3 regions of the Methylocella sp. CPCC 101449 genome follow, and region 3 is predicted to be linked to each of the others. Evidence: riboswitches for the same ligand, from Rfam matches in the RefSeq annotation. Region 3 holds a riboswitch; each other region holds the start of a gene.
What was found. Region 3 has a riboswitch for cobalamin ahead of OIM99_RS06370 (TonB-dependent receptor domain-containing protein). Riboswitches for the same ligand answer to the same signal wherever they lie in the genome.
Positions count from the first base shown of each region.

Region 1: another riboswitch for cobalamin. It lies ahead of metE (5-methyltetrahydropteroyltriglutamate--homocysteine S-methyltransferase); the one in region 3 lies ahead of OIM99_RS06370 (TonB-dependent receptor domain-containing protein).
Region 2: another riboswitch for cobalamin. It lies ahead of OIM99_RS18050 (ribonucleoside-diphosphate reductase subunit alpha); the one in region 3 lies ahead of OIM99_RS06370 (TonB-dependent receptor domain-containing protein).

Region 1 is NZ_JAPDHU010000002.1:615,649-623,280, forward strand. Features, by position in the region: gene OIM99_RS13575 (alpha/beta hydrolase family protein) at 1-284, opposite strand, end outside; gene OIM99_RS13580 (helix-turn-helix domain-containing protein) at 390-1,220, shown strand; gene metE (5-methyltetrahydropteroyltriglutamate--homocysteine S-methyltransferase) at 1,261-3,630, opposite strand; cobalamin riboswitch at 3,733-3,966, opposite strand; gene OIM99_RS13590 (GCG_CRPN prefix-to-repeats domain-containing protein) at 4,197-4,565, shown strand; gene OIM99_RS13595 (hypothetical protein) at 4,637-5,674, opposite strand; gene OIM99_RS13600 (helix-turn-helix domain-containing protein) at 5,742-6,101, opposite strand; gene OIM99_RS13605 (SDR family oxidoreductase) at 6,237-6,971, shown strand; tRNA gene OIM99_RS13610 (tRNA-Asn) at 7,086-7,161, opposite strand; tRNA gene OIM99_RS13615 (tRNA-Cys) at 7,391-7,464, shown strand; gene OIM99_RS13620 (hypothetical protein) at 7,571-7,632, opposite strand, start outside.
Region 2 is NZ_JAPDHU010000002.1:1,517,313-1,524,944, reverse strand. Features, by position in the region: gene OIM99_RS18080 (acetyl-CoA carboxylase biotin carboxylase subunit) at 1-722, shown strand, start outside; gene OIM99_RS18075 (SDR family oxidoreductase) at 723-1,478, shown strand; gene OIM99_RS18070 (hypothetical protein) at 1,475-1,846, shown strand; gene OIM99_RS18065 (DUF1489 family protein) at 1,983-2,420, shown strand; gene OIM99_RS18060 (leucine-rich repeat domain-containing protein) at 2,439-3,323, shown strand; gene OIM99_RS18055 (multidrug effflux MFS transporter) at 3,320-4,516, opposite strand; cobalamin riboswitch at 4,646-4,839, shown strand; gene OIM99_RS18050 (ribonucleoside-diphosphate reductase subunit alpha) at 4,946-6,877, shown strand; gene OIM99_RS18045 (ribonucleotide-diphosphate reductase subunit beta) at 6,868-7,632, shown strand, end outside.
Region 3 is NZ_JAPDHU010000001.1:1,387,470-1,395,101, forward strand. Features, by position in the region: gene OIM99_RS06350 (aminotransferase) at 1-909, opposite strand, end outside; gene cobU (bifunctional adenosylcobinamide kinase/adenosylcobinamide-phosphate guanylyltransferase) at 987-1,502, shown strand; gene OIM99_RS06360 (hypothetical protein) at 1,564-2,049, opposite strand; gene OIM99_RS06365 (ABC transporter substrate-binding protein) at 2,211-3,086, opposite strand; cobalamin riboswitch at 3,102-3,297, shown strand; gene OIM99_RS06370 (TonB-dependent receptor domain-containing protein) at 3,379-5,340, shown strand; gene OIM99_RS06375 (iron ABC transporter permease) at 5,334-6,386, shown strand; gene OIM99_RS06380 (ABC transporter ATP-binding protein) at 6,383-7,168, shown strand; gene OIM99_RS06385 (MmcB family DNA repair protein) at 7,189-7,632, shown strand, end outside.

The DNA.
Region 1 (7,632 bases), on a different contig from region 3:
AAGGCGAAGACATTGACCACGTCATCGATATGCGTCTTCAGGGTGATGTCGCGGCTCATGAGATGCGAGCGTTCGCCAAGTCCCGTGAGCGTCGGTGTGAAGACGTGATGTCCCTGTGCCGTCAGGATGTCGCGCACGAGTGTCCAGCACCAGCCGCCATGCCAGGCGCCATGCACGAGAACGAACGTTTTGGGGGAACGGGGTGGGGTTTGCGCGCGTGCTGCTCCGGCGGAAAGAAGGCCAGCGGACGCGAGACCAAAATGGCGTCTTGATAGTTGAGCCACGACATCCTCCCCGAAAAAATTGCCTGCGCACTGGTCGCTTCGAGCCCTGGTCCGTGCAAGGCAAATTGCGCTAATGTGCCGCCAGGCGGCACGCGGAGGGATTGGATGCCTACAGCGGAACAGGTGCGAGCGCTTTACCGTGGCCTCGATATCCTCGAATTCTTAGGGACCGAAGGGCCGTCCAGCCTGCATCAGATTCATCTCGGCACGCGATTGCCGAAGAGCTCTCTGCGCCGTTTGCTGGCAACCTTGGTCGAGCGCCGGTTCGTGCGTGTCGGGCTCACGGATGGCATGTATCGCAGCAACATCGCCACGCTGCAGGCCGTCAATCCGCGCGACAGTGTTCTCATCGGCCGCCTCGTCGAGGTGGCGCGTCCGCATATGCTGGAATTGACCCAGAACGCGCGGTGGCCCGTCAATCTGCATTTCTTCGTCAATGGCCGCATGCGCGTCATTGAAACAACGCACGGCCGCAGCCCATTTGCCCATGCGGCTGGCGGCGATATCGAAGTGGACGTGAACATCTTCGTGGCGGCGAGCGGATTGGCCTATCTCGCTTGCTTGAAGGAAAGCGAGGTTCTCGACATCGTCAAGCTGGTTCAGGATGACGAAATGGCCTCCGCCGAGCGTTACGGGATAACGCCGAAGATGCTTAAGACCATGTTGGATCAAGTCCGCAACAGCGGCTATGGGATGCGCAAAGCGCCGCAATTGCGCAAACTGGATCGGCGGGCGATAGCGGTCGCAGTCCACAGCGGACAACGGCCAGTTGGCGCTCTTGCCATCATCTGGCCGAAGAAGCTGATGGACGAAGATGAGTTCGCGGCCCTGCATCTGGAGAAACTGCAACGCGCTGCCGCCGCGATCTCGACGCAACTCGCGTCGCCGGCGCGGGCGTCGACGCGCGCTCGATCATCCGGCGCGATACGACCCTAGGGGGAATGCACCGAGCGCCACGCGCTCGGTGCGGTTTTGCTCACTGCGCCGCTTGCGCCACATTGGCGCGCAGCCGTCGCGCCGCCTCGACCATGTTGACGAGGGCAGGGCGTACCTCGTCCCATTTGCGCGTCTTCAAGCCGCAATCGGGGTTGACCCAGAGCTGCCGGTCGGCGAGTTGCTCGCGCGCCAGCGCCAGCAGTTGCACCATCTCGATCGTGTCGGGCACGCGCGGCGAATGGATGTCGTAGACGCCCAAGCCGATCTCGTTCGGATATTTGTAAGTCCGGAACGCGTCGAGCAGTTCCATCTTCGAACGCGACGTCTCGATCGAGATGACGTCTGCATCCATCGCCGCGATCGCAGCGATGATGTCGCCGAATTCCGAATAGCACATATGGGTGTGGATTTGCGTCTCCTCGGCGACACCGGAGGAGGTCAGCCGGAAGCTTTCCACCGCCCAGTCGAGATAGGTCTGCCAATCCGCCTGGCGCAGCGGCAAGCCCTCGCGCAGCGCCGCTTCGTCGATCTGGATCATTTTGGCGCCAGCCTTTTCTAGATCCTGCACTTCGTCGCGGATGGCAAGCGCGATCTGCCGGCAGGCGGTGCTGCGCGGAACGTCGTCGCGCACGAACGACCAGTTGAGAATGGTCACCGGGCCGGTGAGCATGCCCTTCATCGGTCGGTCGGTGACCGATTGCGCATAGAGCCACCAGTCAACCGTCATTGGCTTCGGCCGCGATACGTCGCCGAACAGGATCGGCGGGCGCACATAGCGCGAGCCATAACTCTGCACCCAGCCATGCCGCGTGAAGGCGAAGCCTTCAAGCTGTTCGCCGAAATATTGCACCATGTCGTTGCGCTCGAATTCGCCATGCACCAGCACGTCGAGGCCGATCTCTTCCTGCCAGCGGATGGTGCGCTCCGTCTCTTCGCGCAGAAACCGTGTGTAGTGCGCATCGTCGAGCGCGCCCTTGGCATGAGCCGAGCGAGCCTTGCGGACATCGGCCGTCTGCGGGAAGGAGCCAATGGTGGTCGTTGGAAACAGCGGCAGGTTGAGGCGTGCGTCCTGCACGGCCTTGCGGCGCGCAAAATCGCTCGGCCGCCGTTGCATGGCGGCATCAACGGCCGCGACGCGACTTTGAACGGCCGTGTCGTGCACTTTCTTCGACGTAGCGCGGCGCTCGGCCGCCGCTGCTGATGCGTCAAGCTCCGGCGCCACCGCCCTGCGTCCACTCGCCAAAGCCCGGCCGAGCACGGCGAGTTCGCCCATCTTCTGCACCGAGAACGCCAGCCACGATTTCAGGTCGGCATCGAGATCGTTTTCCTGTTCGAGATCGATCGGCACATGCAGCAGCGAGCAGGATGGCGCGATCTGGATATGATCGGTGCCACGTTGCGCGACGGCACGTTCGAGACGATCGAGCAGTTTCGGCAGATTGGCGCGCCAGATGTTGCGCCCGTCGATTACGCCCAGCGACAGCACGAGACCTCGCGGCGCTTTGGAGAGCGCGGCATCAAGCTGTTCCGGCGCCCGCACCAGATCGAGATGCAGGCCAGCGACCGGCAAATGCAGCGCCAGGTCGAGCGCATCACCGAGCCCACCGAAATAAGTGGTGAGCATGATCTTTAGCTTCGGCAAAGCATGCGCGAACGTGCCATAGGCCTGGCGCAACGCCTCGCGTGTGGCTTCGTCGAGATCGGTGACGAGGCACGGTTCGTCGATCTGTACCCAGGCAGCGCCATTGGCGGCGAGCCGACGCAACACGTCGACATAGACCGGCAGCAGGCGGTTCAGGAGCGACAAGGGATCGAGCGTCGGATCCTGGCTCTTTCCAAGCTTCAGATAAGTGACGGGGCCGAGCAGGACAGGGCGGGTTTCATAGCCGAGCGCCTTGGCCTCGCGATAGTCGTCGACCGGCTTGGTCGAGGCGAGGGTGAATTGCTGATCCTTGGAAAATTCCGGCACCATGTAGTGATAATTGGTGTCGAACCATTTCATCATCGCCTGCGCCGGCACGCCATGCGCCTCGCCGCCATGATGGCCATGCGCGCAAGTTTCCGCGTGAATATCTTTTTGCGTGCCGCGCGCCATGGCGAAATAGGTGTCGAGCGACACTTGGCCGCCGTTCCAGCCATAGATGGCGGGAATGGCGCCGACCATGACGCTGGTATCGAGCACGTGATCGTAGAGCGAGAAATCGTTCGACGGGATATTGGTGATACCCTGCGATTTCTGGCGCGCCCAATTGGCGGCGCGCAGACCCGCCGCCACGGTGGCGAGCGCCGCCGCGTCGGATTGGCCCGACCAATAGGATTCGAGCGCGGCTTTCAATTCGCGTCGCGGACCGATCCGCGGCACGCCGAGCGTGCTGACAGCAAGAGAACCAGCAAGAGAAGAAACAGACATCGGCTTAACCCCAAAATGTTGGGGGCAAAGGCCGAGCGGACGCATGCAGAGACGGGCGCGCGTGCGCCCGATGCAAGCGCACCACCGGGACACCCCGCCCAGGGACGACTATTTTGTCGTGGCAGGTCTCCTGGCTCACGGGTCTTCGCTCACCGTCCGGCCTTCCCGAGACTTTCGCCCCAGTGACGCAGATGGACGGTGGCTCGCCGCTTACAGTTGCGGGGGCAGCTCCGGCTTCGCCCCTCGCGCTTCGATCGAAACGCGAGACCTCACCGGATTCCCTCTTAGCTCTGGCGCCCATGACAGGCCCAGAGAACCACGACGGCGGGAGAGTGAATGGGCTTCTGCCCAATGTCAAGATGATATAAAGATATACTTATGTTGGCATGTTATAAGGCGGTCAACCACGCTGCTGATAATTGCAACGGATCGGCCCGACTCTCGATTATGGTAGGGAAGGCCGTTGGCGAGGAGGAGCGCGATCGGATCGGGAGCCGAAGGGCTTCAGGTTCTGTTCATGTTTCCAGGCGCTTATATGGGCTGTTTTTATTAATGGAGCTTGCGAAATGAAGCTTGCGATTGGCGCCGCGATTCTCTGTCTCGGCATGGCCTCGGCCGCTCAGGCGATGCCGAACGGTCTGCCGACCACCGACGATTCCCTCATCACCAATGTGGCCATGGGCTGCGGTCCCGGCTGGACGCGCAACGCCTATGGCCGCTGCGTGCCCTTCCGTGGCGGCTTCGTGCCGCCGATGGTACGCCCCGGCTTCGGTCCGGGACCGGGCTACGGGCATCGCCCTGGATTTGGCCCGCGTCCGGGCTATGGCCCGAGGCCTGGCTATGGAGCCGGCCCGCGTCCCGGCCGCCCCGGCATGGGCGGCCCAGGCCCGCGGCCGAACTTCGGTGGCCCGACCACGCGCCAACTCGGCCGCTAAGCGTTTCCAGAAATGAGAGAGCCCGTCGCCGATCATCGGCGGCGGGGTTTTTATTTTTGCAAAGATCGTGTTCAGGCTGGCTGAGCCTTCTTATCCGTTGCGAAAAGATTCAAAGATCGTCGAAGCGTTGCGACTAACTCGGATTTGAATTGGTCTGGCTGGTCGATAGACCAAAGAACAGTGGTGCAATGGTTCGTATCAAAGTGCGTCTTGGCTTGGTCAAATTTTGATCGTTCGCACAGATATATCACCGGCTTCCCCAAGCCTTCCGCGTAGCCGGCCTCCCAGTAGGCTCCTGAATTGTCATGCGTCAAATCGACAAGGACAAAGGCAGCATCGCGTATCTGTTGTCGAAGAATGTTATCTATCACGCCAGCGCGAGCAATATCCCTTAAATCCACTAAGTCGAAATTAATGCCAGTTTGAACTGCGGGCTTCGCGACTTTTGCGATAAAATTATCAAGGACAACATCGCCAAATTTCATTGCGATGAAGCCATATCGCCCAGCAACATGACCACGTAATTCCGCTTGATAACGCGTCCAACCTTCAAGAGTCAGAATGTAAGGATAACGAAAGCGCATCTGTATCGGGTTGTTCGCGTCTGCCAACTGGGTAGTGCCAGCTTTGCGGATAATATTTCCGTCTTCCAACTCTTTTCGGAGTTGTGAAAACATTTGCATGTCATAGGCTCCGGCACAGGCCATTATTTTTGGGGAATCTATCACGATGGCTTCGCCAGTCTTAGATTGGTAATCACCAATTATGCGAATTAAATTGGTTGCTTGCTCTAATGGGTTGGGCAGTCGTGCATTGGGCACAAAGCGTTCCATCCATTCTTGAGTCACTATGACGGCGCCATTGCTTCGATCAGCAATACTTAACTGATGTGACAGGGTGGCGCGTTGGAAAAGCGACAGCTCTTCGCGACTGGCATTGAAGAAGCTTATTAGAGCGGATCGGGTGATCTCGAAGCGCCCGCAAATCTCACATTCAAAACCGGAGCGATCTCCAGTTGTCTGATATTCGGAACATCCGGTGCCGTGAGCATTACGACATACTGGACAAACTCCGTTCATTTCTTCCCCCATAGCATGTTCATTAAACACTCTGCTGTCCGATAGGAGCATCTATTTGAACGATGGCTCCTGAGCCAGCCTCACTCGCCACGACCAATCACCGCCCCTTACCGCTCCACGCCTCCCGCTGCGCGAATACACGCGTAACCTCGGCCATGTTTTCCGTGCCCCACGTGCAGAGCGGCACGAGGGCTTCGGACAGGCTGTGGCCGAGCGGTGTGAGGGCGTAATCGACGCGTGGCGGCACCTCCTTGTAGTCGGTCCGCTTCACGAGATCGTCGGCCTCCAGTTCCTTGAGCTGCTGGATCAGCATTTTGTCGCTGACATCGCGTATGGCGCGTCGCAGCTCGCCGTAGCGTGTCGGGCCGCCCTGGGCGAGGAAGTACAAGATGAGCGGCTTCCACTTGCCGGCAATGACCCGCAGGGTGGCGTCGAGGCCGCAGGTGAAGCCGGGCATGGTCGGGCTGCAATTGACGGACGGAGGAGGGGCGGAACGATCTGATGACATTTCTGGGCACTTACCAAAAGGTGCATACTTGTCGATAAGTGGGTAGCCCGCCACGTGAGTGCAACCTCAATGAAGGAGCACGTCATGAGCAGGCTAAAAGGTAAAACAGCGGTGGTGACCGGCGGCGGCAGCGGCATCGGATTGGGCGCCGCCAAACGGTTCGTCGAGGAAGGTGCGTTCGTCTATCTTTTCGGACGGCGACAGGAGGCGCTCGATGCCGCCGTGGCGCAGCTCGGTCCCTCGGCGCGCGCCGTACGTGGATCGGTAACCGATCTCGCCGACCTCGATCGGCTGTATGCGACGGTGAAGGCCGAACGCGGCAAGCTCGACATCGTGTTTGCCAATGCTGGAACCGGATCGTTCGCACGGCTCGGCGAGATCACGACCGAACATTACGATCAGATCTTCGACATCAACGTAAAAGGCTTGGTGTTCACGGTGCAGAAGGCTTTGCCGCTGATGACGGCGGGATCGTCGATCATCCTCACCGGCTCGAGTGCTGGTGTGATGGGGACGCCGCAGTTCAGCATCTACAGCGCGACGAAGGCGGCGATCCGCAATCTGGCGCGCAGTTGGGCGCTCGATCTGCGCGAGACCGGCATCCGCATCAACGTGCTGTCGCCGGGGCCGATCAAGACCGAGCTGGCGCTCGAAGTGCTGGGCGAGGAGGGCATGGATGCGCTCGGCGCCACAACGCCGCTCGGGCGCGAGGGCGATCCGAAGGAGACGGGCGCGGTGGCGGCATTCCTCGCCTCGTCCGACAGCAGCTTCATGACCGGCGGCGAGGTTTTCGTCGACGGCGGCCTGGCGCAGGTCTGAGGTTCAGCGCGAGGGCTTCGGTGTCGCGATCGAAGCCCTCGATGCGCCACGGCGAACACGCTGCTTCCCGTGAGAGAACAGTCGGCTTGGCGCGCTTTATCTTAGGAAAAAAGCTGGCTCCCCGAGCTGGACTCGAACCAGCGACCATTCGATTAACAGTCGAATGCTCTACCAACTGAGCTATCGGGGATCAGGTCCCTGCGGACGCCGCTGCGTATAGCAAGGCGCGCGCGAAATGCAAATGCAAATCGGTGCGCAAGATGGGGATTATCCAAATTCATGTGTCGATTGAATGTCCTCGCCCGTGAACAATCGGGATTTGCCGGCAGATTGCGGAAGAAATTGCCATAAAGCCTTGCCGTGGCACCGAATCCTTTGCTAAGAGCGCGGCTCCGGCGCGGCCTTTGGGTCCCGGGTGAGGCCTCGTGGCGGAGTGGCTACGCAGAGGACTGCAAATCCTTGTACGGGGGTTCGATTCCCTCCGAGGCCTCCAAACTCTCAATGTCTTGATTTATAATAGATTTTTTGCGACTCACGCCGCAAATGTCGCCACCGTCCGGCTCACGCCGGGCGGCGACATTGATTGAGTCGTCAGCCAGCTAGAACAGGCTGTCGAGCGTTTCGCGGGCCGGCGCCACTTCTGGTTGCTTGGCGGGGCTCG
Region 2 (7,632 bases), on a different contig from region 3:
CGAATGCCGGCTTCCTGCATCGGCTCGTGACACGGCCGAAATTCGCCAGCAATCACTACGACACCGGTTTCATCGAGCGGCACCTTGCCGATCTCGGGGCTGTGCCGCAGCCTTATGATGAAGGCGCCGTGGCCTTCGGCGCGGCGGTCGCGCTGGCTTGCGCCGGACAATCGCCGGCCGCTCGCTTTACCGACCCGTGGGGGCGTGGCGATGCGTTTCAACTTGGCGCCGTACGCCGGCAGAAGATCGCCATTGCGATTGAGGGAGAACGCGCAACGGCTGATATCGAATGGCGTGCCGGCGAGATGGTGGCGACTTATGCGCAGATGCAACAGGTCGTGCGATACGAGAATGGTCGCTGGAGCGCGTCCGATCCGCTGCTCAGTGCCTATGCCGGAGATCACGGCGTATTCGTTCTGCGCGAGGGGCGGCAGGTTCACATCGCCTTGTTCGACGCGCTTGATCATGCGGATGAAGCGTCCGGCAGCGATGGCAATGTGGTGCGCTCGCCGATGCATGGCAAGCTGGTCGCGGTCTTCGTCGCGGCTGGCGAGGCGGTGGAGAAGGGCCAGCGCCTGGCCATTGTCGAGGCGATGAAAATGGAGCATGTGCTGATGGCGCCGGTGGCGGGCCGTATGGGTCCGATGAGCGTTCATGCAGGCCAGCAGGTGGCGCAGAATGCCGCTTTGCTGACAATCGAAACAGAAACGGGAGACGCCTGAATGTCAGATCAGAAAATCGCTTTGGTGACCGGCGGCGGCACGGGCATTGGCCGCGCGGCGGCGCTGGCGCTGGCTGGTATCGGCTATACGCTGGTGCTCGCGGGACGGCGGCAGGAGCCGTTGGACGAAGCGGTCGCGGCGATCAAGAAGGCCGGCGGCAAAGCCATCGCGGTGGCGTGCAATGTCGGCGACCCCAAACAGGTGGATGCGCTGTTCGGCAAGATCAAGTCCGAATTCGGCCGCCTCGATCTGCTCTTCAACAATGCCGGCATGGGCGGCGCGCCGTCGCTGTTGGAAGATCTGCCGTTCGAGAGATGGCAAGACGTGGTGAACGTCAATCTCAACGGCGTGTTCCTGTGCACCCAGGCGGCCTTCCGCATCATGAAGGATCAGAAGCCGCAGGGCGGCCGCATCATCAACAATGGCTCGATCTCGGCGCATACGCCGCGCCCGAATTCGATCGCCTATACGGCGACGAAACATGCGGTGACCGGCATCACCAAGACGGCGGCGCTGGACGGCCGCAAATATGACATAGCCGTCGGTCAGATAGACATCGGTAATGCGGAGAGCAGCATGGCCGACAAGATGAAGAAAGGCGTGCCGCAGCCGGACGGATCGATCCGGCCGGAAGCGACGATGGCGCTCGATCATGTCGGCCGCGCCATCGCCGCCATGGCCAATCTGCCGCTGGAGACCAATGTTTTGTTCATGACCATCAAGGCCACGAAAATGCCCTTCGAGGGCCGCGGATGATCCGGGCTTCTCTCGTCGCGACAGGCGTGGTCTGCCTGTCGCTTCTGGCGGTGGGGCAGGCTTCGGCTTGTTCCTGCGTCAAGCAATCGCGCGAACAGGCGGCGCAACAGGCCTCGCTCGTGATCACCGGGCGCGTGCTGAACGTGCGCCGCGACGGCGCCAATAGCTATGCGCGCATCGAAACCGTGCAGATGCTGAAAGGTGCCGCGCCGCCGGTGGTGGAAGTGATGACGCCGGCCTCGTCGGCTGCCTGCGGGTTCAATTTCGAGCGGGGCAAGACATTGGCGATCGCGGCGCAATTGGCCGAACAGCAGTTCCGCACGACGAGCTGTCTGATGAACGCTATCAACAGCCCCGCCGGCAAATAAAGCCGGCTCGGGATACCCGAAAGCCTGTTGATTCTGCTGGTCAAATCGTAGGCCGGAAGCCGGGTCGGCACAGCGCGGCCCGAGATCGCGCGGCGCCTGGCTTGTTCCGCGTCGGCAGGGGCGCCAAAATGGCTCCATGGCACTGCATTTGATCAAATTGTCGGTGGGGGCGGAGTCGATCCGCGACCACGAAGAGTGGGTTCAGCAACGGATGGCCGCCAAGAAAAAAGCTGGCGAGCCGCAGGAACACACGCATCGCACTCGCATGGTTCCCAAGCGCGTCGCGGAATTGCTCGACGGCGGCTCGATGTACTGGGTCATCAAGGGTCAGGTCTCGGCGCGTCAGAAACTCATTGATGTCAGGCCCTTCACCGACGATCAGGGCATCTCGCGCTGCTTCATCGTGATGGAGCCCGATGTCATACCGATCATGCCGCGTCCGTGCCGGCCGTTTCAGGGCTGGCGCTATCTCAAGGACAATGAGAAGCCGGAGGACGTGACGGCCGGCTTCGGCGAATTGGCGCAAATGCCGGAAGAGCTGCGCCGCGAATTGCGCGAACTTGGATTGCTTTAAGCGGATTGAGAACAGCGAATGCCTGATCAGCGTCTCGCGCCTTGGATTATCGATCTCCCGAACGATCTGACAGTGGAACAGGGGCTCCAGCTTGCGCGTGACCGCATCGCCTGGCGCGCAGCGGGGCGACCCGATCCAGCCGACATGGACGAATGGTCGGATGATGATCAGATCGATTTCTACGTGGCCGGCCGCCACACGCCGGATACGCTCGATCTCAACGCGCTAAAACTGCGCGCCATTCCTGAAGAGATCGCGACGCAAGAGGGGCTCGACTATCTCTTTCTCATGGGCAATCGCATCGAAACCATTCCGGCTGCTTTCGCCGAGACGTTTCGCTGCATCAGCCTGCATCTGTTCGGCAATCCCTTGCGCAACGTTCCCGCCGCGCTGTTTCATATGAAGGGGCTGACCGATCTTTATCTCGGACGCAGCGCTTTGGTAGATTTGCCGCAGCTCGATCGCCCGGCATCCCAACTCAAAATTCTCGGGCTCGACCGTACCGAATGGCTGGATATTCCCGACGGCTTCCTGCGCCAGTTTCCCAACCTGCACACGCTCTTGCTGAATTCCTCCTTTCGCGATGCGATTCCGCCTGACGTCTTCGCACTGCCGGAGCTGATCCAGCTCGATTTCGAGGAAAATCCGTTGGAAGTGCTGCCGGCTGAAATCGGTCAGTTGCGCAAACTGATGATCCTCAATCTCACCAACTGCCAGTTGAAGAGTTTGCCGAAAAGTCTCGGCGCGTTGACGATCCTGGAGGAGAAGGCGCGCGGCGGTCCCTTCGGCCTGCGGATCGGCGGCAATCCGTTCAAGGATAAAGAGCTGCGACGCATCGGCAAACTGAAGAACCCGCAGATGACGATTCAAGCCCTGGAATGGGCGCGGGCCAACGGCGACTAGGCCTTCGCGCGCTCCCGCATTCGCAGGACGAACGGGATCGAGCCGAAAAACAGGCACAGCGCCGCGCCGACGCCGGTGACGATGATCATTGGCTTGATGGTGCCATCGGCCATGGTGCCGTAGATCTGCGTGAAGACGGCGCCGAAAAAACTCTGAGAGAAAATGGCGACGCCTGCGGCTGTGCCGGCGAGACGCGGCACGATCTGCATGGCGGCGCTCTGCGCATAGGGCATGGAAATGCCTTGGGCGAAAGGATTGAAGAAGCCGGGCAGAAATATTGCCAGCGGATGCACATAGCCGAGCATCAGTAGCGTCAGAATCGTGGCGACGGAGGCGGTCAGGATCAGCGAGCCGGCGAGCACCATGATTTCATGAGGCACGCGATTGCCGATGCGGCTGGAAATGAAATTGCCGCTGAAGAAGCCCAAGGGGAAGAGAAAGAAATACAGGCCGAACTCGGTCGAGGGCCGGTGCAGCATGTCCTTCATCACATAGGCCGATGCGGCGGCGATCGAGAAGAAGACGGCGGTGCTGAAGCCGGGTTGCAGGGCATAAGCGATGAAGCGCGGGTGCGAGAACAGTTCGCGATAATTGCCGAGCACGCTTTGCCCGGCTTCCAGCTTCACGCCCGGCCGGGTTTCCGGCACGAAGAAATAAGTGCCGAGCATGATGATGGCGCCGGAGGCGAAGGAGAAGATCATCACCGCCCGCCAGGTGAAATGATCGAGCAGCAGGCCCGCGACGGTCGGCGAGACCATCGGTCCTAGTGTGTAGAACATTGTGAGATAGCTGATCACCTTGACCAGTTTCTCCGGGCCATAGGCGTCGCGCGCGATGGCGCGCACCAGGGTGGTGCCGCAGCCGGCGCCGATCGCCTGGACGACGCGGGCGATGATCAGGGTGGTGATCGTGTCAGCCAGCATGCCGAGCAGGCTGCCGAAGAGGAAGAGAGCGAGACCTGAGAGCAGCACCGGCCGGCGGCCGTAGCGGTCAGCCAGCGCCCCATAGACCAGATTGGCGAAGGCCATCACCAAGAGCGGCAGGCTGAAGCTGATCTGCGCCAAGGCATCGGAAATGCCGAAGGCACCTTTAAGGACCGGGGTGACCGGCAGAAAAAGGTGGATGGCGAAGGGCGTCAGCAGGCCGATGGAGGCAAGCGCCAGCGCAAATATTCGACCCGGTTCAAATGCCATTCGTCAGCCTCCGCGCGCCTTCTCACATGCGGTTGGATGGCAGGCAATCGGGGCTCCCCGCATGGCGGCTGTGCACGAATATTTGTGTCAGAACGCCAACCATTCGTTGACAATCTTGGCCTTATAAACACAACATATGGTGTTCACGGTCCGCAGATTCGTCTGCGGTGAAAAGGGAACCCGGTGCAAATCCGGGGCTGCCCCCGCAGCTGTAAGTGGTGAAGCTTCATCCGACTATGCCACTGACGCCAAAAGGCGTTGGGAAGGCCGGAGGAAGCAGCGACCCACGAGCCAGAAGACCTGCCGGGAACATGGATCGACCACGGGCGGGGTGCCGCGTTGGCCGTTGCGAAGTGCCGAAGGCCTTAAGGTCTTGTCGGTGCGTCGTTGCGCCAGCGTTCATCCCAGATCGAACAGCGGGATTTTCGCATGGGGCAAGCAGCATTCGACTTCGACAAACACGGCCATCTGGTTCCGCTTCCGGAGCCCGTTCAGCGCACCATCCTGCGCGAGACCGTGCGTACGGTTGAGCGTCCGCGTGAACTGCATGCCCCGCCGCCTTATCCGCTGGCGCCAAAGCCGAAGCCGGCGGACCTCCAACTCGATCGGTCGCGCGATGGCCTGCTGACGGCCTTCGGCAAAGCGACCCTCGATGACCGCTATCTGATGCCGGGCGAGAGCTATCAGGACATGTTCGCCCGCGTGTCCTGCGCCTATGCCGACGATGTCGCCCATGCCCAGCGTCTTTATGATGCGATGTCGCGCCTGTGGTTCATGCCCTCGACGCCGATCCTGTCGAACGGCGGCACGACCCGCGGCCTGCCGATTTCCTGCTTCCTCAACACCGTTCCCGACTCGCTCGACGGCATTGTCGCGACCTGGAACGAGAACGTGGCGCTGGCCTCCAACGGCGGCGGCATCGGCACCTATTGGGGGAAGGTGCGCTCGATAGGCGAACCGGTAAAAGGCAATGGCGCCACTTCGGGCATCATTCCGTTCATCCATGTGATGGACGGTCTCACCTTGGCGATCAGCCAGGGGTCGCTGCGGCGCGGTTCGGCCGCCGTCTATCTCGACATCCACCATCCGGAGATCGAGGAATTTCTCGAAATCCGTAAATCCTCCGGCGATTTCAACCGCAAGGGGCTTAACCTCCATCACGGCATCAATGTTACCGACGAGTTCATGGAAGCGGTGCAGGCCGGCGCCAAATTCGCGCTGAAGAGCCCGAAGGACGGCAAGGTGATGCGCCATGTGGATGCGCGCCAGCTCTGGCAACGCATTCTCGAAACGCGCATGCAGACCGGCGAGCCGTATCTCTTGTTCATCGATGCGGTGAACCGTGCCTTGCCGAAGCATCAGCGCGATCTCGGCCTGAAAGTCTCGACCTCCAATCTGTGCAGCGAGATCACGCTGCCGACGGGCAGGGACCATAACGGCGAGGATCGCACGGCGGTGTGCTGCCTGGCCTCGCTCAACATCGAGACCTGGGATCAATGGGGCGACGATCCGGGCCTGGTCGAGGACGTGCTGCGCATGCTCGACAATGTGCTGACCTCGTTCATCGAGAGCGCGCCCGACAGCATGTCGCGCGCCCGCTATTCGGCCTTGCGCGAGCGTTCCGTCGGCCTCGGCGTCATGGGCTTCCATTCGTTCCTGCAATCGCGGCGCATTCCGATGGAGAGCGCGCTCGCGAAATCGTGGAACCTGCGCATCTTCAAGAAAATCCGCCGCGAGGCGGATTCCGCCTCGGTGCTTCTGGCCAACGAGCGCGGTGCTTGTCCGGACGCGCAGGAGCGCGGCATGCGGGCGCGCTTCAGCCACAAGATCGCCATCGCGCCGACGGCGTCGATCAGCATCATTGCCGGCGGCACCAGCGCCTGTATCGAGCCGATCCCGGCCAATATCTATATGCACAAGACCTTGTCGGGCGCCTTTGCGGTGCGCAACATCCATCTCGAAAAGCTATTCGAGGAAAAGGGCGTCAACACCACCGACACCTGGCAGTCGATCGTCGCGCAGGAAGGGTCTGTGCAGCATCTCGACTTCTTGACCGACGATGAAAAGGCGGTGTTCCGCACGGCCTTCGAGATCGATCAGCGCTGGGTCGTCGATCTGGCCGCCGATCGCGCGCCCTATGTCTGTCAGAGCCAGTCGATCAATCTCTATCTGCCGGCCGATATCGATAAATGGGATCTGCACATGCTGCACTGGACGGCCTGGAAGCGCGGCATGAAGAGCCTGTACTACTGCCGCTCGAAGTCGATCAGCCGCGCCGCTTTCGCCGGCGATGGTCAGCAGAAGGCTGCGTTCACCACGTCCGCCAGAACCGACTATGAGGAGTGCCTGGCATGTCAGTGATCGATCTTGCGCCCCGTCTGCTCGATCTCGGCAAAACCGATCCGCGCGATCTGATCGGCACCGGTCAGGTCGGACTGCTGACGGCGACCGGCACCTATAATGTCGATCGCTACCCCTGGGCCTATGAGTTCTGGAAGCGCCAGCAACAGACCCATTGGATGGGCGAGGAAGTGCCTTTGGGCGCCGACATCAAGGATTGGGCGTCCGACCGGGTGACGGAAGGCGAGCGCAATCTGCTGACGCAGATTTTTCGCTTCTTCACCCAGTCGGATGTGGAGGTCGGCGACAATTATCTGAAGCGCTACATCCCGATCTTCCAGCCGCTCGAAGTGCAAATGATGATGGCGGCCTTTTCCAACATGGAGACGGTGCATATCGATGCCTATGCGCTGCTCTTGAAGACGCTGGGCATGCCGAACACCGAGTTCGCCGCCTTCCGCGACTATGCGGCGATGCGTGACAAGGCCGATTACATGCACACGTTCGGCGTCGGCACCGTCTCGGATGTAGCGCGCACGCTTGCCATGTTCGGGGCTTTCACCGAGGGCATGGCGCTGTTCGCCAGTTTCGCCATGCTGCTCAACTTCCCGCGCCACAACAAGATGAACGGCATGGGCCAGATCGTCAGTTGGTCGGTGCGCGATGAGAGCTTGCATTGCGAAGGCGTGATCAAGCTCTATCACGAATGGAACCGCGAAACCGGTGCGGTGACGCCGGCCGTGCGTGACGACATTGTCGATGTGGCGCGCACCATG
Region 3 (7,632 bases):
GCCGACCTCCTTAAGGCCGGCGGTGAAGCGATCGCGGCTCGCCTGGAACGTCTGGCGCATGGTGGAGAAATAGACGTCATCCTTCATCAGCCCATGCGCCACGCCGATCTGCAGGTTCGGCGGCGTGGTGAAGGTGATGAATTGATGCGCCTTGGACAGGCCTTTCATAACGGCGGGCGCCGCCACGACGAGGCCGACCTTCCAGCCGGTGAGCGAAAAAATCTTGCCGGCCGAGCCGATCTTGACCGTGCGCTCACGCATGCCGGGCAGACTCATCAGCGGGATGTGCTTGCGGCCGTCGAAGACGAGATGTTCCCAGACCTCGTCGCAGATGGCGATGACATCGTGTTTGACGCAGAACTCCGCCAATAGTTCGAGCTGTTCGCGTTCATAGACGACGCCGCAGGGATTGTGCGGATTGTTGAAGACGACCGCCTTGGTCTTGGAGCCGAAGGCGCGCTCCAGATCCTCGCGCGCCATGGTCCAGGCGGGCGGGCGCAGATTGACGAATTTCGGCACGCCACCGGCGCGCTGCACCAATGGCAGATAGGCATCATACATCGGCTGGAACAGCACGACCTCGTCGCCCGGCTCGATCACCGCCATCAGCGCGCCGGCCAGGGCTTCGGTGGCGCCCGAGGTCACCATGACCTCGGTCATCGGATCGAGGTCCAAGCCCTGAAAACGGCCATAGTGCGTCGCGATGGCCTGGCGCAGCTCCGGCAGGCCCATCATCGGCGGATATTGGTTGTAGCCGTTCAGCACCGCATCGGCGGCGGCGCGGCGCACATCCTCGGGGCCCGGATCGTCCGGGAAGCCCTGGCCGAGATTGATGGCATTGAGATCGCGGGCGAGGCCGGACATGACGTCGAAAATGGTGGTCGGCAGATCAGCGAGAATGGGATTCATTGCGGGTTCTAAGGCAGCCCTGGACGATGTGACGAATTGCTAGCATAGGGACCGCCACGGAAAAGGAAACGGAGCGGATGGCGGCTGAAACAACCCTGATTCTCGGTGGCGCCCGCTCCGGCAAGAGCCGTTTTGCGCAGCAATTGGCCGAAAGCACTGGCCTGCGGAAGCGGATCATCGTCACCGCTACGGCCGACGATGCCGAAATGACCGAGCGGATCGCCCATCACCGGGCCGAACGCGGCGCGGACTGGACGACCATCGAGGCGCCGCTGGCGCTGCCCGAGGCGATCGCGGCGGCGGCCGGCAGCGATGTGACTGTCGTCGTCGACTGCCTGACGCTCTGGCTCGCCAATGTGATGCTGGCCGGCCAGGACGTTGACGCCCGGAGCCAGGAGCTGGCTGCCGCCATTACCGCCTGCCCCCATCCCCTCATCCTGGTCAGCAACGAGGTCGGCTTCGGCGTCGTGCCGGAGAACGCGCTCGGCCGCGCCTTCCGCGATGCCCAGGGGCGGCTCAACCAGGCGATAGCCGCCACCGCAGCCAAGGTGGTGCTGGTGGTAGCGGGGCTGCCGCTGTGGATCAAGGGATAGGGCTGCCCCTGGCTCCGGATCACGCTGCGCGTGTTTGTGCAGGTAAAGCCCCGTCTTCCGCCTATTTCTTCTCCGCAGCGGAATAGAGTTCGCCCGTTCCCGGTACGAAGCGTTGCGCGGAGACGTCCGTGCGACCGCCGTCCTTGGCGTGTGGCGCATAGGCGGCGACTTGCAGAAGCTCGAGTTCTTCGTCGCCGGCGCTTTCAAACCAGTAGCGCGAAAAGCGCGGCGTCACCGTGCCTTCGTTCGGGCCGAATTCGCCGATCAGCACGTCATTGGGTCCGTAGAAGCGGACGCGGCCCTTGATCACCATCCAGAACGTATCGACCCTTGAATGATAGTGAAGGTTGTTTTCGCCGCCGCCCTTTTTGACGATTTGCACGACGGCCTTGAACAGATCGGTCCGGTGCAGCGCGACGAAGCCCTTTCCCGCACTGACGCCTTCCGGCTTCTGGTAGCGGAAGTTGCCATATCTTTTCTCGGCTTCCAGGTGCCGCGCTTCCAATTCCTCGGCGGGGATTTGCGCGGTGACGGTCTCAGCAGCCATGTTTCTCTCCCATGTGCGAGATCGGCCGGCGGGATCCATGTCGCGCTGGAGTTTTTCTGTACCGACCGGCGATCGGCAAACAGTCTAGCTCAAACGGCTGTTTCCGCCATGGCGCAATCGGCGACATGAGTGTCGAAATAGCTGGAACCTTTGACGCGGCTTCACCGCACCTTGGCAGTGATTTCCTGGGCCAATCTCGCCGCCAGGGCGGGGATGGCAGGACCGGGGCATATGGTGAGCAGGTCGGGCACGACCAGGCGCCGGGCAGGCGGGTAAAGCCGGCGCAGGGCCGGATGTTCGAGCAAAGCCTCGCCCTGGTCTTCCGGACGGTCGGGGCTTTCGGCCACCATCAGATAATCGGGCCTGGCCGCGACCACGCGTTCCAGATCGACGAAGCCGTTGGCTCTGAGGCCGACATCGCCGGCGGCATTGCGCAGGCCAGCCTTGACGGCGAGATCGCCGGCAAGCCCGGCATGCAGGACATAGCCGCGCCGGTGCAGGATGAGGAAGCTGCGCTGCGGCACCTTGCCGGCCAGGGCCGCCAGTGCGCCGGTGCTTGCATCGATGGTGGCGATCAAGGCGGCGCCCCGTTCGGCATGGCCGAAGCGAGCAGCCAAGCTGGTGATCTCCCGCCGGGTCTCGTCGAGACTGACCCAGGAATCGACCATGGCGAAGGGCCGCTCCTTGGTGGTGAGGAAATCGCGCGTCAGCCGATTGTCGTAACGGCCGAGCACGACGAGATCGGCGGAGAGGCGAATCAATTCCTCGGCGGCGCCGGTATTCTGCGGCACACCCGTGGCCTCACGGGCGAGAAAGGAGATATTCGCGTCCCTGGCAAAGGGACTGAGCGAGACGATCTGAGCCCGATCGGCCAGCGCCAGCACGAGCTGATCGGCGCAGAGATTGGCCGAGACAATCGAGGGATGTTCTTCAGATTGTTGTGCGGACTGTTGTCCGTGCGCCACGCCCGACGTGACCAGCATGGCTGCCAGCAGCGCTGCTCGTCGTCCAAACCTGCCGACCTTGCCACCTTGCATTCGCAAAAACGCCTCTATAGGGTCACAATCGTTGGTGCCCCAGCGATGGGGTGAAACGGGAATACGGTGAGGGAAACCGATGCCGTAGCTGCCCCCGCAACTGTAAGCGATGAGCTGACTTCGTACCAAGTCACTGGGTGATCGCCCGGGAAGACGCGAAGCCGGCGATGATCCGCGAGCCAGGAGACCGGCCAACATCCCAGTTGTTCTCGCGCCGTCGGTGGGATGGCAGGAGGTTCTTGTGACGCATCGTTTCCCTGGCAACGCCGCCATTGTGGCTGGCGTTTTTTGTTTGTCCGCACCGTTTCTGCCGCAGGCGGCGCAGGCGCAGGACGCCAATCCAGGGCAGATCACCACGCCAGGCTATGTGCCACTGCCGACGCTGGTCGTCACCGCCAATCGCACGCCGCTGCCGATCGAACGGCTGGGTGCGAGCGTGACGGTCATTCCGGCCGAAGAGATTCAGACCTATGGCAGCAAGAGCCTTGCCGACGTGCTGCGCGGCACACCCGGCCTCAACATCACCGAGAACGGTGGTCCCGGTTCCCAGTCGAATGTGACGCTGCGCGGCGCCACGCCCGGCCAGACGCTCGTGCTGATCGACGGCATTCGCGTCGGCGATGCGTCGAGCACTGATGGCGCGCTTGATTTCGGCGCGCTGTCGGCCGTCGACATCGACCGCATCGAAATCGTGCGCGGCCCGCAATCGGCGCTCTATGGCTCCGATGCCATGGGCGGCGTGATCAATGTCATCACCCGCAAGGGCGAGCGCGCGCCGCGCCGCAGCGTGCAAGTGGAAGCGGGCAGCTACGGCACGATTTCATCGACCGGCGCCGTGTCGGGCGCCACCGACAAAGTGTCTTACGCCTTCTCGCTGACCGGCTTTCACAGCGACGGCTTCTCGCGCTACGGCTATCGCATCGGCCGCATCACCAGCACGCTGACGCAACCGCTGGAGAATGACAAGACCGACAAATTCGCCGGTTCGGCGCGGGTGACATTCACACCGTCGGACAGCTTCTCCGTCGATGTCGGCCTGACGCGCTTCGCCGATTTCGCCCGTTTCGACAATCCCGGTGCCTTCATGCCGGCCGACAAGGACACGCGCTTCAACAAGGGGCGGCAGTTCGTCACCACCGCTTTCGTGCGTGCCAATTTCGATCCGTTCGGCGGCGTGCTGAAGAATTCGCTGACGGTCTATTCGAGCCTCATCGAGCGATTCAACCGGCTGGAGCAATCGTGTTTCGACACGTTCTTCAACAGCTACAATTGCGACACGACCTTCCGTTCGCGCCGCCTCGGCGTCGAATATCAGGGCACGGCCAATCTCGGCACCTATGGCCAGTTCATCTTCGGTGCCAAGTCGGAGCGCGAAACCGCTTCGACGCGCGAGAACTGGTTGCAGGCGCCCTATACGGTCTCGATGCCGTTCTGGGGCACGCAGGTCACCAATTCGGTGTTCGCCCAGCATAGCATCACGCTGTTCGACCGGCTCGACCTGACCTTGGGCGGCCGCATCGACGCGATCGACAACAAGACCGTGTTCCCAACCTGGCGTGCCACCGCCGCCTATCGCATCGAGGAAACCGGCACGCGGCTGCGCGTCAGCGCCGGCACCGGCGCCCATGCCGCCTCGCTCTATCAGCGCTTCAGCATCTATGGCCTGCCGAGCCTGCGCCCGGAGCAGAACTTCTCCTATGAAGCGGGCATCGACCAGACCTTGCTCGACGGTCGCGTGAAAGCCTCGGTGACCCTGTTCGACAGCTGGTATCGCAACCTGATCGACTTCAATCCGGCGGCCAATTTCTTCATCGGCCAATATTACAACGTCGGCCATGCCCGCATTCGTGGCGTCGAAGCCTCGATCGATGCGGTCATCGTTCCCGACACCTGGCGGGCGCGCGCCACCTTCACCGGCATGACCGCCGTGGACGAAGACAAGCAGATCGGCCTTTTACGCCGGCCGCGCCAGCAGGGCAGCCTGTCGCTCATCTATACCGGCATTCCGAATCTGGAAGTGGAAGGCCGCATCTACGCCGCCTCGACCCGCACGGATGTCAGCAACGACTTCCCCTATGGCCGCGTGACCCTGCCGCAATATGGCCGGGCCGATCTGCGCGCCAGCTATAAGTTCAACGATTACATCACCGCTTACGCCCGGCTCGAAAACATCACCAATGCGCGCTATCAAGAGATCCGGGATTATGGCGTGACCGGCCGCGCCATCTACGCCGGCTTGAAGGTGACATGGTAGGTTCGACGAACGTTACGTCTTCTGAACGACCCAGGCTCCGGACGGCTGCGGCCGCCTCCGGAGCCTTTCTGCTTCTGCTCACCATCGCGCTGATCGTCGTCGCCATACTCTCCTTGATGCTGGGACCGGCGCATCTGTCGCCGTCCGAATTGTTTCGGGGCCTGACGGGCCAAAGCGAAACGGCCGCGATCATCCTGCGCGAAATCCGGCTGCCGCGGCTCATTCTCTCGCTCTCCATCGGCGGCATGCTGGGCCTGGCCGGCGCCGCCGTGCAGGGGCTGAGCCGCAATCCGCTGGCCGAGCCCGCCGTTTTGGGCACGCCACAGGCAGCGGCGCTCGGCGCCGTGCTGATGATCTATTCCGGCCTGGCCGATGCCTTCTCGCTGGCCTTGCCGCTGACCGCCATCGTCGGCGCGCTGCTTGCCATGCTGGCGACCCTGCTGGTCGTGCGCCGGGTCGGTGGCGTGATTTCGCTGTTGCTCATCGGCCTGATGATCGGCAGCCTCGCCGCCGCCGCCATTTCGCTGATCCTGTCGCTCTCCTCTAACCCCTATGCGGTGACGGAGATCGTGTTCTGGCTGATGGGCTCGTTCACCGATCGCTCGATGTGGCATGTGGTTTTGTCGCTGCCCTTCATCATCGTCGGCGCGGCCGCGCTGTTCTGGTGCGGCCCGGCCTATAAGGCTCTGACATTAGGCGAAGAGACGGCGACGTCGCTTGGCTTCGACATCTGGCGCGTGTCGCTGATCACCAGCGCCGGCATTGCGCTGGGTGTCGGCGCCGGCACCGCGGTATCAGGCGCCATCGGTTTCGTTGGCCTGCTCGCGCCGCATATGGTGCGGCCCTTCGTGCGCTCCGACGCGCAGGCTGTGCTGCTGCCCTCGGCCCTGGCCGGCGCCATCCTCACCACGGCAGCCGACGTTCTGGTAAAACTCATTCCGGCAACGAGCGAAATCCGTGTCGGCGCCTTGATGGCGGTGATCGGCGCACCATGCTTCCTTTATCTCGTCATCGCCCGTCCCTATCGGCTGGATGATCGCGCATGAGCGGCACCAGCCATATCGTCGTCGATCATCTCAGCGTGTCGCTTGCCGGCCGCACGATCATCGATGATCTCTCGCTGTCGCTCGACGCTGGCCAGTTCATCGCCGTGATCGGACCAAACGGCTCCGGCAAGACGACGTTCCTGCGCGCGCTGGCGGGGCAGATGCCGGCATCGGGATCGATCGCGATCAACGGCACGCCGATCGATCGCCTGTCGCTGCCGCAACGCGCCAGGGCCATTTCCTATTTGCCGCAGGACATGCGCCAGCCGATCTGGCCCGTGCCGGTGCGCGACATCGTGGCGCTGGGCCTGACGCCGTTCGACACCCATGCGAGCGACGACGATCCCGCCGTCGAACAGCAGTTGCAGGATTTCGATCTCATCGACCTCGCTGAGCGCGGTGTCGACCGAATTTCCGGCGGCGAGCGCATGCGCGCGCTGTTGGCGCGCGCGATGGTCGGGCCGCAGCCGATCGTCCTGCTCGACGAACCTTTGAATTCGCTCGATCCAGCACATCAGCTGCGCGTGATGGATTTGTGCCAGAAGCGCGCCGAGGCCGGCAGTCTGGTGATCGCGGTCATTCACGACATCGATTTCGCCATGCGTTATGCGACACGCATCCTGGCCTTCAAGGACGGACGGCTGGCCGCCGACGATCTGCCGCGGCGGCTGATCAAGACCGACGTGCTCGCTAAGATTTTCGGCGTGGCCGTGGCGCAGGCACAGACGCCGGACGGACCCATTCTTGCCATGCGGCCGCATCGGGATTTAGATCGCGGCTAACAGCCACGCCTTGGTCCGCGATGAATAGCGATCCGCCGATTCCACCCGAAGACAAACGCCAGTCCGCCCATGCGGCCATGGTGATGCGTGGCGTGCAGAGGCTGATGCGCGCACATCGGTTGGAATCGCTTGTCGAAATGCCGTTGAACAATGGCCGTCGCGCCGATGTGATCGGGCTTGGCGGCGACGGGCGCTTTCACATCGTCGAAGTGAAATCGAGCATCGCCGATTTTCGCACCGATAAGAAATGGCATGAGTATCGCGACTATTGCGATCACTTCTCCTTCGCCACCCATGCGGACGTACCGCTGGAGATTTTTCCGGAAGAGTGCGGATTGATCGTCGCCGACAAATTCGGCGCCGAAATTCTGCGGCCGCCGTCAGAGCACGTGCTCAATGCGGCACGGCGCAAGGCGATGCTGATCGCCTTCGGCCAGCAGGCGGCGAGCCGTCTGCACCTGCTC